2 regions of the Paenibacillus sp. FSL R5-0636 genome follow, and region 2 is predicted to be linked to the other one. Evidence: a T-box and tRNA genes for the amino acid it is inferred to sense, from the RefSeq annotation. Region 2 holds a T-box; the other holds one or more tRNA genes.
What was found. A T-box is a leader RNA that pairs with one kind of tRNA and senses whether it is charged. The one in region 2 lies ahead of pheS (phenylalanine--tRNA ligase subunit alpha), so its partner is inferred to be a tRNA-Phe.
Positions count from the first base shown of each region.

Region 1: it has a tRNA-Phe gene. The T-box ahead of pheS (phenylalanine--tRNA ligase subunit alpha) is inferred to sense a tRNA for this amino acid. The anticodon was not compared.

Region 1 covers NZ_CP150232.1:6,133,184-6,140,071, forward strand. Annotated here, with positions in the region: gene MKX34_RS27950 (ABC transporter ATP-binding protein) at 1-1,311, opposite strand, end outside; gene MKX34_RS27955 (BMP family ABC transporter substrate-binding protein) at 1,429-2,568, opposite strand; gene MKX34_RS27960 (AraC family transcriptional regulator) at 2,898-3,653, shown strand; tRNA gene MKX34_RS27965 (tRNA-Leu) at 3,791-3,869, opposite strand; tRNA gene MKX34_RS27970 (tRNA-Cys) at 3,884-3,957, opposite strand; tRNA gene MKX34_RS27975 (tRNA-Gly) at 3,968-4,042, opposite strand; tRNA gene MKX34_RS27980 (tRNA-Gln) at 4,049-4,123, opposite strand; tRNA gene MKX34_RS27985 (tRNA-His) at 4,143-4,218, opposite strand; tRNA gene MKX34_RS27990 (tRNA-His) at 4,262-4,337, opposite strand; tRNA gene MKX34_RS27995 (tRNA-Trp) at 4,361-4,434, opposite strand; tRNA gene MKX34_RS28000 (tRNA-Tyr) at 4,441-4,526, opposite strand; tRNA gene MKX34_RS28005 (tRNA-Thr) at 4,532-4,607, opposite strand; tRNA gene MKX34_RS28010 (tRNA-Phe) at 4,636-4,711, opposite strand; tRNA gene MKX34_RS28015 (tRNA-Asp) at 4,722-4,799, opposite strand; tRNA gene MKX34_RS28020 (tRNA-Met) at 4,825-4,901, opposite strand; tRNA gene MKX34_RS28025 (tRNA-Val) at 4,918-4,993, opposite strand; tRNA gene MKX34_RS28030 (tRNA-Glu) at 5,049-5,123, opposite strand; tRNA gene MKX34_RS28035 (tRNA-Ser) at 5,142-5,234, opposite strand; tRNA gene MKX34_RS28040 (tRNA-Asn) at 5,238-5,313, opposite strand; rRNA gene MKX34_RS28045 (23S ribosomal RNA) at 5,375-6,888, opposite strand, start outside.
Region 2 covers NZ_CP150232.1:1,850,046-1,856,933, reverse strand. Annotated here, with positions in the region: gene MKX34_RS08035 (hypothetical protein) at 1-1,172, opposite strand, end outside; gene pheT (phenylalanine--tRNA ligase subunit beta) at 1,378-3,822, opposite strand; gene pheS (phenylalanine--tRNA ligase subunit alpha) at 4,005-5,039, opposite strand; T-box leader at 5,100-5,385, opposite strand; gene MKX34_RS08020 (sensor domain-containing diguanylate cyclase) at 5,968-6,888, shown strand, end outside.

The DNA.
Region 1 (6,888 bases), 2.8 Mb from region 2:
ATCCACACCCCGTGTCGGCTGTTCTGCAATAAGCAGCTGCGGTTCAGTCGAACACTCTCTAGCTACGACTACCTTCTGCATGTTACCACCTGACAACATTCCTATGGGCTGAGAAGGTCCTGAACAGCGGACTTTAAATTCCTCTACAAGGGATACTGCTAGCTTGGCAATTCGTGAGCCATTCAAAAAAAGACCTTTATTCATTGCTTTTGTACGATACTGAGTAGATAGCAGATTATCAGCTATGCTTGCCTCACTAGCGATCCCTTGCCGCATCCGATCCTCCGGTATATAGGAAACGCCTAGCTTACGAATATCCAAAATATCCGATTCACGGATATCCTTTCCCTTCACTAGTACAGAGCCCTGACTTGAGACACCTCTCAAGCTACCTGTAAGAGCTTCAATGAGCTGTGTCTGCCCGTTGCCTTCTACACCAGCAATCCCAACGATCTGCCCACCACGTACCGCAAAATTGATATCCGACAATAATGCTTTGCCATCTGCATCATTCACACCGAGTCCCTGCACCGTTAGTACTGGCTCACTAACAGCCAGAATCTCTTTGTCATATTTCAGCACGACGTCTCTGCCGACCATTAGTCGCGAGATTTCCTGTTCTGTCACATCCTGTGTTTGAAAAACACCTTCACTACGGCCGCTGCGCATAATCGTAATTCTGTCGCAAATCGCTTTGACTTCCTTTAATTTGTGCGAAATAAAAACTATCGTATGACCCTGTTCCCTTAATTGCTTAAGCTCGCGGAACAATTCCTCTGTTTCCTGTGGAGTCAACACCGCAGTCGGCTCATCAAGCACCAGAATTTTCGCACCACGCAGCAGCGCCTTAAGAATCTCAACCTTTTGCTTCATCCCAACTGTAAGATCCTCTACTTTTGCTTTAGGATCCACGGCCAGATTGTATTTCCTTGCGGTCTCTTCCGTCATGCGCACAGCCTCGGCATAATTAATGCCAACTCCTCTGCGCGGCTCCATACCCAGCACCATATTCTCTGCCACCGTAAAAGAAGGTACCAACATGAAATGCTGATGGACCATGCCGATGCCTCTATCAATGGCGTCCTGAGCGGATTGCAGCTTTACTTTTTCACCCTTGATATAGATCTCGCCTTCACTTGGCTCTTCCATGCCGAACATAATCTTCATTAAAGTCGATTTACCAGCACCGTTCTCACCTGCAATCGCATGTATTTCTCCCTCACGTAAAGAAAAATGCACGTCTTTATTTGCAACGACGCCATTGGGATATACCTTGGTAATTCCCCGCATTTCCAGCAGAGCTTTGTACATAGGTCTCAACGCCTTTCAACTTGGAGGTCTGCAAAAATATACAGCTGGAATTCCCCTGACTAGAAGAATCTCCAACTGTAGGTTTATCTCTATAGAGCTGATCTTAAGATTTAAAGCTTAAGGCTTAACTGCGTTACGAATAGCTTCTACCTCTGCGGTTTCCATCCCCATCGCATTATCCACTTTAATTTCTTTATTGATCAGCTTTTGCTTCACTTCTTCAACCTTGGCCTGAAGATCAGCCGGGAATACATTTTTATAAATATCATTCTCAGCAATACCTACACCATCATCTACAAAGCTCAACACATCACGTTTGCCCATTTCTAGCGTTCCCTCTTGCAATCTCTTCACTGCACCTAGAATAGCCGTATCAATCTTTTTAATAGATGAAGTAACGATTAGATTTGCTTTTTCACTATCCGTATCGTTAATCAACATTGCCTGATCGGAGTCTACACCGATTGCATATTTTTTCTTCTCTTTAGCTGCGTCAAAGATCCCAAGACCTGTACCCCCAGCCACGTTAAAAATAACATCCACACCGGAGTTATATTGAATTAGAGACAGCTCCTTACCTTTTGCCGGGTTAACAAAATCACCAGCGTACGACACAGCCACTTTTACATCAGGATCAACGTACTGAGCACCTTGAATGTAGCCGACCAAGAAAGCATTAATCCCCGGAATATCCATACCGCCCACAAACCCAATCACATTCTCAGGGGTAGCATTCGGCATATCCGATTGTGTAGCTAATGCTGCTACGGCACCTGCCAAGAAAGATACTTCATTTGTCGCATAAGACATGTTGTACATGTTATCTGGTGCTTCATCGATGTCGGTATCATAATTAATGAATTTTTTGTCTGGATACAATTCTGCCGTTGCATTAAACATCTCTGTAATTTCAGAACCGCCAGAAATAATTACATCCCAATCCTCGGAAGCGATATCGTTAAATGTAGGCTCCCATTTCGTTTTATCAACGCCCATTTCAACAACCTTTGTTACTGCACCTAGTTCATCCTTAACCTTTTGCAAGCCGTTATTAGCGGAGTCAAAAAATGATTTATCCCCAAGTGTCCCCGGAATCAGCAATACAACCTTGAGTTTATCCCCTGAACCTGTTTCTCCACCCTCAGCAGCGTTTGATCCAGTATTCGCAGAAGAACCGTTATTGGACGTGTTATTCCCACATGCTGTGACCAGAACCATCACCATTAATAACAACAAAGAAAGAACTTTTTTATTCATTACTCTATTCCACCCCTAATTTTAGTTGGTTAGTAATCCGGCAGAATCCCCATCTTCACCCATTGTATAATTCACGGTTCAAATGGAAATTCTCTTTTTTCCAAATAAAGTATCATTAAAAGTAATAAATTTAACGTTTAGGCTCAAAAATAGCAATAAAAATACCATTATTATTAATAATCCGCTTTATTTCCGAACGAGATGGCCAGTCAGGTTGCGAACTTTCGGATTTATTGATACGATCATAACAAATATTATTAAAAATAATTATATGATTTCGGTCATAGTTTTGTACGATTCGGCTAAAACATAAGTATTGGAGGATCATCATGGATCGTGTTCTATATATTGTAAGTGCCACACATGAGCTAAATACTTATATCCCTCCACACCAGCATGAATGCTACGAACTGGTCTATTATTTACAGGGGGTAGGGACAACCAATGTTGGCCCACGAAGTTACCATTTTCGCTCCTCTTCTTTCGCGCTTGTGCCACCCAATCATAAACATGACGAGCACCACCGTGAGGATGCAAATGTATTATTTGTAGGCTTCCACTCGGAACACCCTAATATGAGTAATCTGCTCGGCGTATATGAAGATGATAAAGATAAGACCGTTCTTCAAATCCTGCTGCGAATGAAAGCAGAGTTTACACGCAAGCAAGACGGATTCTCTGAGCTTCTAAACCTACAAATGAGCGAGATTACCGTCCATCTTATGAGGCTTCTTAGTGCCTCTGGATATCAATCCCCAACAGAAGACCGAGTACAATATGTCCTTAATTATATGAATGAGCATTATCGCCATAAATTGTCCGTCGAAACACTATCAGAAATGTCCGGATATAGCTACGATCGTTTTCGCCATCTATTTAAAGAACGGTTCGGGTCTTCACCCCTGCGGTATTTGCTGTTAAAACGCCTGGATTATGCAAAATCTCTATTACGTCATACTCAGATGCAAATCTCTGAAGTATCTGCTGCTGCAGGTTTTGTGAACGATGCCCAATTCTGCAATATGTTTAAACGAGAAATAGGTCATACCCCGCGAGCATTCCGCATTAATAATCAATCAGGTTAATCACTAATCAGATTAAAAAAAGCCGTTGAAATAGAGAAACTCCTCTATTCAACGGCTTAATCCTGTAAAACTAAGAACATAAAGAAAAAAGGTTAGTAAGATTGCTTATAAAAGCATTCTTACTAACCTTTTTAAGATACCGGCGAGAGGACTCGAACCTCCACGGTTTCCCACTCGATTTTGAGTCGAGCGCGTCTGCCATTCCGCCACGCCGGCACATATGAACTAAATGGAGGCGCCACCCAGATTTGAACTGGGGATAAAGCTTTTGCAGAGCTTTGCCTTACCACTTGGCTATGGCGCCATGTAAATTTTGGAGCGGACGACGGGAATCGAACCCGCGACCCTCGCCTTGGCAAGGCGATGCTCTACCGCTGAGCCACGTCCGCATAAAATGGCTGGGGATATAGGATTCGAACCTATGAGTGACGGAGTCAAAGTCCGTTGCCTTACCGCTTGGCTAATCCCCAATAACATTTTAAAGTAAAATGGGGCGACTGATGGGTCTCGAACCCACGAATGCCGGAACCACAATCCGGTGCGTTAACCCCTTCGCCACAGTCGCCATATTAAGTTGATATTGTTGCCATTATTCATTTTAAAGAAAATGGGGCGGCCGATGGGTCTCGAACCCACGAATGCCGGAACCACAATCCGGTGCGTTAACCCCTTCGCCACGGCCGCCATATTAAACTTTAGAAAGAACTTGGCAGGGGCAGCAGGAATTGAACCCACACCAACGGTTTTGGAGACCGTTGTTCTACCTTTAAACTATGCCCCTAAAAACTGGTGGAGGATGATGGATTCGAACCACCGAACACTTACGTGAGCAGATTTACAGTCTGATGCGTTTGGCCACTTCGCTAATCCTCCAAGGATGGTGCCGGCGAGAGGACTTGAACCCCCAACCTACTGATTACAAGTCAGTTGCTCTACCAATTGAGCTACACCGGCATGGCACTCATTCTTTTGTGATGATAAATGGTGGCTCGGGACGGAATCGAACCGCCGACACGAGGATTTTCAGTCCTCTGCTCTACCGACTGAGCTACCGAGCCATGATGAAAATGGCGGAACCGACGGGATTCGAACCCGCGATCTCCTGCGTGACAGGCAGGCATGTTAGGCCAACTACACCACGGTTCCAAAAGATATAATTGCTTAAGTTAATTGGTTGCGGGGGCAGGATTTGAACCTGCGGCCTTCGGGTTATGAGCCCGACGAGCTACCGGGCTGCTCCACCCCGCGCCAGTAAAATATGTTATGGTGGAGGCTGAGGGGATCGAACCCCCGACCCTCTGCTTGTAAGGCAGATGCTCTCCCAGCTGAGCTAAGCCTCCATAAACAACAATTGTTATTGTACCAAAGTCCACTAGGATAAATCAAGTGAAAATTTGGTGACCCGTATGGGATTCGAACCCATGTTACCTCCGTGAAAGGGAGGTGTCTTAACCCCTTGACCAACGGGCCATACTAATTAAAAATTTGTGGCGGAGAGAGAGGGATTCGAACCCTCGAGACGCTTGTGGCGCCTACACGATTTCCAATCGTGCTCCTTCGGCCAAACTCGGACACCTCTCCATATGGCTCCCCGAACAGGACTCGAACCTGTGACAACTCGATTAACAGTCGAGTGCTCTACCAACTGAGCTATCAGGGAATATTCATACCAGGCTTAATCGCCTGAAAACTGAATCCGAAACGAATCTGCATTCTAAGTATAGGATAAGCCCTCGACCGATTAGTATTGGTCAGCTCCATGCATTGCTGCACTTCCACCTCCAACCTATCTACCTCGTCGTCTTCAAGGGGTCTTACTAATTGGGAAATCTCATCTTGAGGGGGGCTTCACGCTTAGATGCTTTCAGCGCTTATCCCGTCCGTACGTAGCTACCCAGCCATGCTCCTGGCGGAACAACTGGTGCACCAGCGGTACGTCCATCCCGGTCCTCTCGTACTAAGGACAGCTCCTCTCAAATTTCCTGCGCCCACGACAGATAGGGACCGAACTGTCTCACGACGTTCTGAACCCAGCTCGCGTACCGCTTTAATGGGCGAACAGCCCAACCCTTGGGACCTACTTCAGCCCCAGGATGCGATGAGCCGACATCGAGGTGCCAAACCTCCCCGTCGATGTGGACTCTTGGGGGAGATAAGCCTGTTATCCCCAGGGTAGCTTTTATCCGTTGAGCGATGGCCCTTCCATGCGGTACCACCGGATCACTAAGTCCGACTTTCGTCCCTGCTCGACTTGTAGGTCTCGCAGTCAAGCTCCCTTATGCCTTTGCACTCTGCGAATGATTTCCAACCATTCTGAGGGAACCTTGGAACGCCTCCGTTACTCTTTAGGAGGCGACCGCCCCAGTCAAACTGCCCGCCTGACACGGTCCCCGTACCCGGTAAGGGTACTAGGTTAGAACCTAGATACGATCAGGGTGGTATCCCAACGGCGCCTCCACCGAAGCTTGCGCTCCGATTTCTACGGCTCCCACCTATCCTGTACAGATCGTACCCAAATTCAATATCAAGCTGCAGTAAAGCTCCATGGGGTCTTTCCGTCTTGTCGCGGGTAACCTGCATCTTCACAGGTATTAAAATTTCACCGGATCTCTCGTTGAGACAGCGCCCAAGTCGTTACGCCATTCGTGCGGGTCAGAATTTACCTGACAAGGAATTTCGCTACCTTAGGACCGTTATAGTTACGGCCGCCGTTTACTGGGGCTTCGGTTCATAGCTTCGGGTTACCCCTAACCACTCCCCTTAACCTTCCAGCACCGGGCAGGCGTCAGCCCGTATACTTCGCCTTGCGGCTTCGCACAGACCTGTGTTTTTGCTAAACAGTCGCTTGGGCCTTTTCACTGCGGCCCCCTCGTGCTATTCACACTACCGGGGCACCCCTTCTCCCGAAGTTACGGGGTCATTTTGCCGAGTTCCTTAACGAGAGTTCTTCCGCGCGCCTTAGAATTCTCTTCTCGCCTACCTGTGTCGGTTTGCGGTACGGGCACCTTCTCCTGGCTAGAGGCTTTTCTTGGCAGTGTGAGATCATGACCTTCGCTACTATAATTTTCGCTCCCCATCACAGCCTAGCCTTAACGATGTGCGGATTTGCCTACACATCAGCCTCACTGCTTAGACGGACATCCATCAGTCCGCGTCACTACCCTCCTGCGTCACCCCATCGCTCATAGCGGATTACGGTGGTACAGTAATTTCAAACTGTTGTCCTTCGACTACG
Region 2 (6,888 bases):
TCTTCCAGCTCCTCATTCAACAGTGTGCCCAGCTCAGTAGCCGTGCGCAGCTCTTCACTGAGCTGTTCTTCACGTTTAACAATCGCTTCATATTGTCCAAGCAGCGTCTGTCTTGCATCTCGCTCACTCTTAAGACTGGCTTCAGCCGCCCGTAATCTGGACTGAAGTTGCCCGGTCCCACCACGAAGCTCCGCCAGCTGTTTCTCCAGCTCTTGAATGCTTTGCTTATGTCTATGCTCTTGAGTGCCTTGTGACTGCCGCAGTTCCTTATTCTTGGTTTGCTCCCGCTGCAGTGCTTCACGTTCTTCCGCCAGCTCTTTGCCCAACTTCGCTTTGGTACTCTCAAGCTCTTTACCTAAGGTCAACTTGGTATCCTCAAGCTCCTTACCCAGCGTCAATCTGGTATCTTCGAGTTCTTTACCTAATGTAGACTTGGTAACCTCAAGCTCTTCCTCCAGTGTTGACTTGGTCTCGGTCAGCTCAAGCTGCAGAGCAGACAGCGTGTCTGTCTTCTCCTTGGTCAGCGTCTCTCGGATGTTCTCCAGCTCTTGCAGATGAGCAGCCTTCTGCTCCTCCAGCTGCTGCAAGCGGATGGCTTCCGCCTTCGCCAGTTCCTGCCGCTGTTGTTCACGACTAGCTGCCCGCTCTTCTTCGTAGCTTGTCCGCAGTTCTTGCAGCTCTATCTCGCGCTCAAGCAATTCTTCTTCCAGCTTCTTGCGTGCAACTTCCACAGCTTGCACTGCCTCCTGAAGCTGCTCCGCATGTACCTTGCGTTCATTCTCCTGAATCTCCAAATGCCGCTTACGTTCTTCCTCAGCAGCAGCAATCAGTCGCCCAGCCTCTTCTTTGGCCGCAGCTTCAAGTCGCTCAATTTCTTCTTGCCGCTCCCGCTGTACCTCCAGCAGGCGAGATACTTCCAATCGCAGTTCACTGCGTTCACCTGTCATCATGTTTAGTTCATTTTTGAAGTCCTGAACCTGAATAGCCTGCTCCGCCATATGTACAGCTGCAAGCACCGCTATACGCGGTGTGTCCAGTCTGGTGTGAGATTTAGAAATCGTGCGCATATGTTCATCAACATAACGGGCCACTTGTTTCATATATTCAGTACTGCTTCCGACGAGTTTATAGGAAGTTCCGTATATCTCCACGGCGACACGTGTCCGGTCCATAGCCACAGTTGTGCCCTCCTTTGTATGTGTGCGGATTCTAAGCTAGTTTCACTTCTTCTATTGTAGCTTTTTTGGTAAGCATTTGGCAAAATCCCTAATATTCAATAGATTATGGCTGATATTCTCCGCTTTGCACTCTACCTAGAAAAAACCGCAGCGAATCTCAGTTTCTAAATGGATTCGCTGCGGCTTTACACAATTCCTGCTACTTTCTTAATTCTGCACCAAAAGTTTGTTGAAGAGATGCTAATACCCTCTCATGCACCTCTCCTACTTCTTCATCAGTCAGTGTATGTTCACTATGACGATACAGCAGTGAGATCGCGATGCTCTTCTTTCCACTCTCCAGCTTACCGCCAGTGTACACGTCAAATACCTGTACGGACTGGAGCAAAGTACCTCCGTTATCACGGATGGAAGCCAGCAGATCGCCCGCTGGTACAGCGGAATCCACGACCACAGCAATATCCCGTTCCATTCCCGGGAAACGCGGAAGCTCATTATATTGCAAACGGCTTTGCGCACTTTCATATAACGGCTGCAATAAAATTTCTGCCGCATAAGTATCCACCAGATCCAGCTGTCTTTGCAGATCCGGATGAATCTGCCCCATCGTTCCGATCTTCACACGGCCCTCGTTCCCGAGTAAATATACCGATGCGGAACGCCCAGGATGAAATCCTTCTGGACTGTCTCCCACATAGACGATTTTATCAGTCAGCCCTAAATGAGCAAATACCGTTTCCAGCGCACCCTTCAAATCAAAGAAGTCCACAGGCTGTGCCGAAACATTCCATTGCTTCACTGTTAAGCTTCCGCTAAGCAACAGCCCCAGCACTGGCAGTTCGCGTGGTTGGCGAGTCAGCTGTTCTTCATCCGTGAAGAAGACGTTGCCGATTTCAAACAATGCCAAGTCGCTTTGACGACGATTGGTATTGTAGCTGGCAATATCCAATAGTTGCGGAAGAAGGCTGGTACGCAGTACGCTGCGTTCTTCACTCATCGGCATAGCCAGCTTCACCGCTACTGCTCCTTCTGATAACGCAGGGAACATTGTGCTTTGTTGCGGCTGGATGAAGGAGTAACCCATCACCTCTTGGTAACCGCCATGTGACAATAAGCGGCGCAGTTCACGACGGAGCGCTTGCTTGTGAGTTAGTGCTCCTGGCGTTGTAATTCCTTCAATTAGAGTCGTTGGAATATTGTCATATCCGTACAGGCGGGCAATTTCTTCAATAAGATCAACATCATAGCTGATATCGCCACGTCTGGTTGGGACTTGAACTTCAATCAGCCCTTGTGCGGTATCTCCGCATTTGAAGTGTAGACGGCCAAACAATGTCTTCACTTCCAGCAAGGACAAATCCGTTCCCAGATAACGATTCAGTTTCTCTAAGGACAAGGTGAGAACCTTCTCTTGAACAGCGTCAGTTCCTGCTTGCACGATGCCTTCATGGACCGATCCGCCAGCATAACGTGCAATCAGCACTGCTGCACGGTTCAATGCAGGAATAACTGCACTTGGATCCACTTCCTTCTCGAAACGAAGGGAGGCTTCAGAGCGAAGTCCCAATTGACGCGAGGTTTTACGAATCGTACCACCATCAAACTTAGCAGATTCCAGAACAAGGTTTACCGTCTCAGCAGTAACCTCTGTATCCCGTCCACCCATTACTCCGGCCAGACCTACAGCTTTAACTCCATCAGCGATAACGAGCATTTGCGGCTCTAGCTTACGCTCTTGACCGTCAAGTGTAACCAAAACTTCACCTTCATGGGCAAGACGAACGCCGAGTTCTCCACCTTGCACTTTATCTGCATCAAAAGCATGCAGCGGCTGTCCATATTCCAGCATCACGTAATTGGTAATGTCCACGATATTATTAATTGGACGAACCCCAGCAGCCATCAGACGATTCTGAATCCACAGCGGTGATGGTGCAGGTTTAACACCTGCAATATAACGAACTGCATAATGGCTGCAGTATTCTTCATCTTCAATCTTGACGGAAATGGAATCCGCAGCAGGACCACTGATCTCAATAATTTCGCTTTTTGGATCAGGCAATTTAACTTCACGCCCAAGAATCGCACTTACTTCATAAGCAGCACCAATCATACTGAGGCAATCCGAACGGTTCGGAGTCAGATCGAATTCCAGAATCTCGTCATCTAAGCCGAGGACCTTGGAAATATCCTGACCAATCTCTGTCCCTTCAGGCAGCACAAGAATACCTTCTTGTTGCTCTTTTGGAAGCAATTTATCATTCAGTCCCAATTCTTTGGCCGAGCAGATCATCCCTTGCGATAGGACGCCGCGCAGCTTGGCTTTTTTGATATCCAGTCCTGGCAGCTTAGCACCGACCAGTGCTACAGGTACAGTTTGACCTGCAGCTACATTTTTTGCGCCGCAGACGATTTGTAGATCCTCATCTTGGCCCGCATCCACGATACATACGTTCAGCTTGTCGGCATCAGGATGTTTTTCCTTTGATTTCACATAGCCGGTTACGATGCCGGAAATGCCTTTATTGCGGCGCTCTACGCCGTCAATCTCAATGCCGGCAGCGGTAATCTTCTCCGCTAGCTGTTCGGCGGTTACTCCTTCAATCGATGTATAATCAGCCAACCATCCGGTTGATACTTTCATATCCGCTCACTTCCTTTATGTTTCAGATGTATTTATTTCACTGTCGTTCGTGCTGCTTCCTGTGGGAGAACGGATGAAGTGCACTCAATTTCAGCTACACACTATTAAGGACGGTCCTTACAAGGAAATCAGATGCTCCAAAACCCATTCTCCAGCCACTAACAGCCAGCGCACCACAATAACTAAACGCCCTTGAACTGCTTCACAAAACTCATATCATTACTATAGAAATGACGGATGTCATCGATGCCGTATTTAAGCATTGCAATCCGCTCTACACCCATTCCGAAGGCGAAGCCGCTGTATTCAGCAGGATCATAGCCACCCATTTTCAGTACATTCGGGTGTACCATACCTGCGCCAAGGATTTCTAACCATCCACTTTGCTTGCATAGTCTGCAGCCATCGCCACCACATTTGAAGCAGCTTACGTCTACTTCAACACTTGGCTCCGTGAATGGGAAAAAGCTCGGACGAAGACGAATGCCTGTATTCGGTCCAAACATCTCCTGCACAAATTGTTGCAGGGTGCCCTTCAGATCACTCATTCGAATGTTACTTCCAATGACCAAACCTTCGATTTGGTGGAACTGGAAGGAATGCGTTGCATCATCATCATCACGGCGGAATACTTTACCCGGACAGATGATTTTAACAGGAGCTTCACCGTTCATAGCCTGCATAGTACGAATCTGTACTGGCGAGGTTTGAGTGCGCATTAGCAGGTCATCTGTTAAATAGAAAGAATCCTGCATATCACGTGCCGGGTGATTCTTAGGCAGATTTAGAGCTTCAAAGTTATAATAATCGGTCTCCACTTCCGGACCTTCAGCTACACGGTAGCCCATGCCGATAAAAATATCCTCAATCTCCTGTACGACTCTGCTAAGCGGGTGAATGCCCCCTTGCTGTAAACGGCGACCCGGTAAGGTTACGTCTACTTTTTCAGCCTGCAAACGTTGCTGGGTTTCCTGCTCTTGAAAAGCCTCCTGCTTCGCGCCGATAATCTCCTCAATAGCACTGCGAACCTGATTCGCCACTTGCCCGATTACCGGACGCTCCTCAGCACTAAGTCCTCCCATACCGCGCAGAACCTCTGTAAGCTCACCTTTTTTACCGAGATACTTCACTCTTAAATCATTTAGTACCTGCGGATCCATAACCTCCTGCAGCTTAGCCAGCGCTTCAACCTTCAATGCTTCCAACTTCTCTTTCATGGCCGTGTACAGCCCCCTTCAATCATTGTCTAGTTCAACAAAAAAAGGCCTTTCCTCCCGGTAAGGGACGAAAAGACCGTGGTACCACCCTTGTTAGACAAGCTGATCTGTTCCCCTTAAGAGCTTCATTCCCTCTTTTGGCTGGACAGATACCTATCTCACTTTATACAGAAATAACGGTCTGTGACCGGTATCCCCTACCCTTCCCTATTAGACAGCTTAAGGAATTCAGGGAACTGCTCCGGAGTGAACTTCGACAGCTCTGCTTCTTAGAAACGCTCTCAATCCGCGGCGTCTCCTCCCTGTAAGTCAGGCACTGTGTACTCTTCTCCATCACTGCATTTCACAATTCATGCTAATTGTCAGGTATCTCTTTACTACAAGAGATATGTCTCTTTATTATATGCAAAATCTGTCGTTTTGACAAGCTGGATTGGCATCGGGGCGGGCAGGCGTGATTTTTGGAATGATGCCTGCGAACAAAGCCGCACGACTTCACCCCATTCACGCACTGCGTAACGAATAATGAATGATTAGCTTTCCTGTAGTCATTATGACTAAGGGCAGTTTTTTTCAGCAGCTGTAAGCCGTATCATTTATGATCGAGTGGGGTAATAGGATCCATCGGTTTGAATATAGATAATTCAATAGGCCCATATATTAAACTTTAAATTTTGTCTTTTGGATTATTATGAGTAAAGATTGCTCTATAAGCAGCACGTCCTATATACTTGATATACTAGAAACTACCATTTACTCACACGTACATTTTCCTATGTTTTTCCACTATGTATACAATACCTCTTTTATTCCAAAAGCACCTTCAAACATCAGTGACTGATTTAAATTACGCCTGACCATAGATTGACTTCTGCAGGTTCTACTTAAGCAGCAATAGATTTACTTAATCATCTTATACAGGGAGAAGATGACTGTGGCAGGGTTCTTCGAATTCAAGGTAACACGCAAACTATTCTATGTCTTCGCTGCAATCTCCGTCCTTCTGGTCGGGATCAGCGTGTCCTCGCTACTCTATTTAAATCACACTATTAATAGATTGTCAGATTCTCTTTATGATGATATATATCAGAACTCTAAGCTCATACTGAGCGCCGATCGTGATCTGCATCAAGCTGCTGTAGCCTTGCAAATCGCAATGGATCCAAACCTAACAGCCGCAGAAGGTGAACAGTTCACTACGGAGTTTATAGATAATAATCTTCAAGCGCAGGAACGAATAAGTCTAGCAAGAGCAAATATCAACGCTATAAAAAAACCTTACAGTGATATGAAACAAAGTGGAATTATCCTTTCCGAATTAAAAAACGAGCTGCGCTCCTTCGAAACTACCATTGTCATGTGGAAAAATTCAGGGCATACGCTAATAACGGAACGGACGAAGAGTAGCTGGAATCCGGATTCATATTCTGCGCTCACCCTAAACTCGCAATTCAATGAAGCTAGAGCATATCTCGATCAAGCAGAGGACTTGATTGGCAACTACGCCTTGCAAGTAACGGACGGTTTTAAGGATAAAAAAAGCGCTTTGTTCTCCCTGTATTCGCTCCTCTTACTTGTGTTTCTCCTGGTCATTATTTACCTTGGACGCAAAATCATCTGGCTCCAGAATGAAATGCTGGAAGAACAAACACTTTATCAGCTAATCGGTGAAACCATGTCTGATTTCATTATTTTGACGGATCCTAACGGGTTGATTCTATACGCTTCCCCCTCACACTCCAGTATTCTAGGCTATGTGCCTAAAAAAGGAGATCCGTTATCCAACTACATACGTGAACCGGAGATTGCCTGGGCTAAATTAAAGAGCGTGGTTCAGGGAACCCCGCGC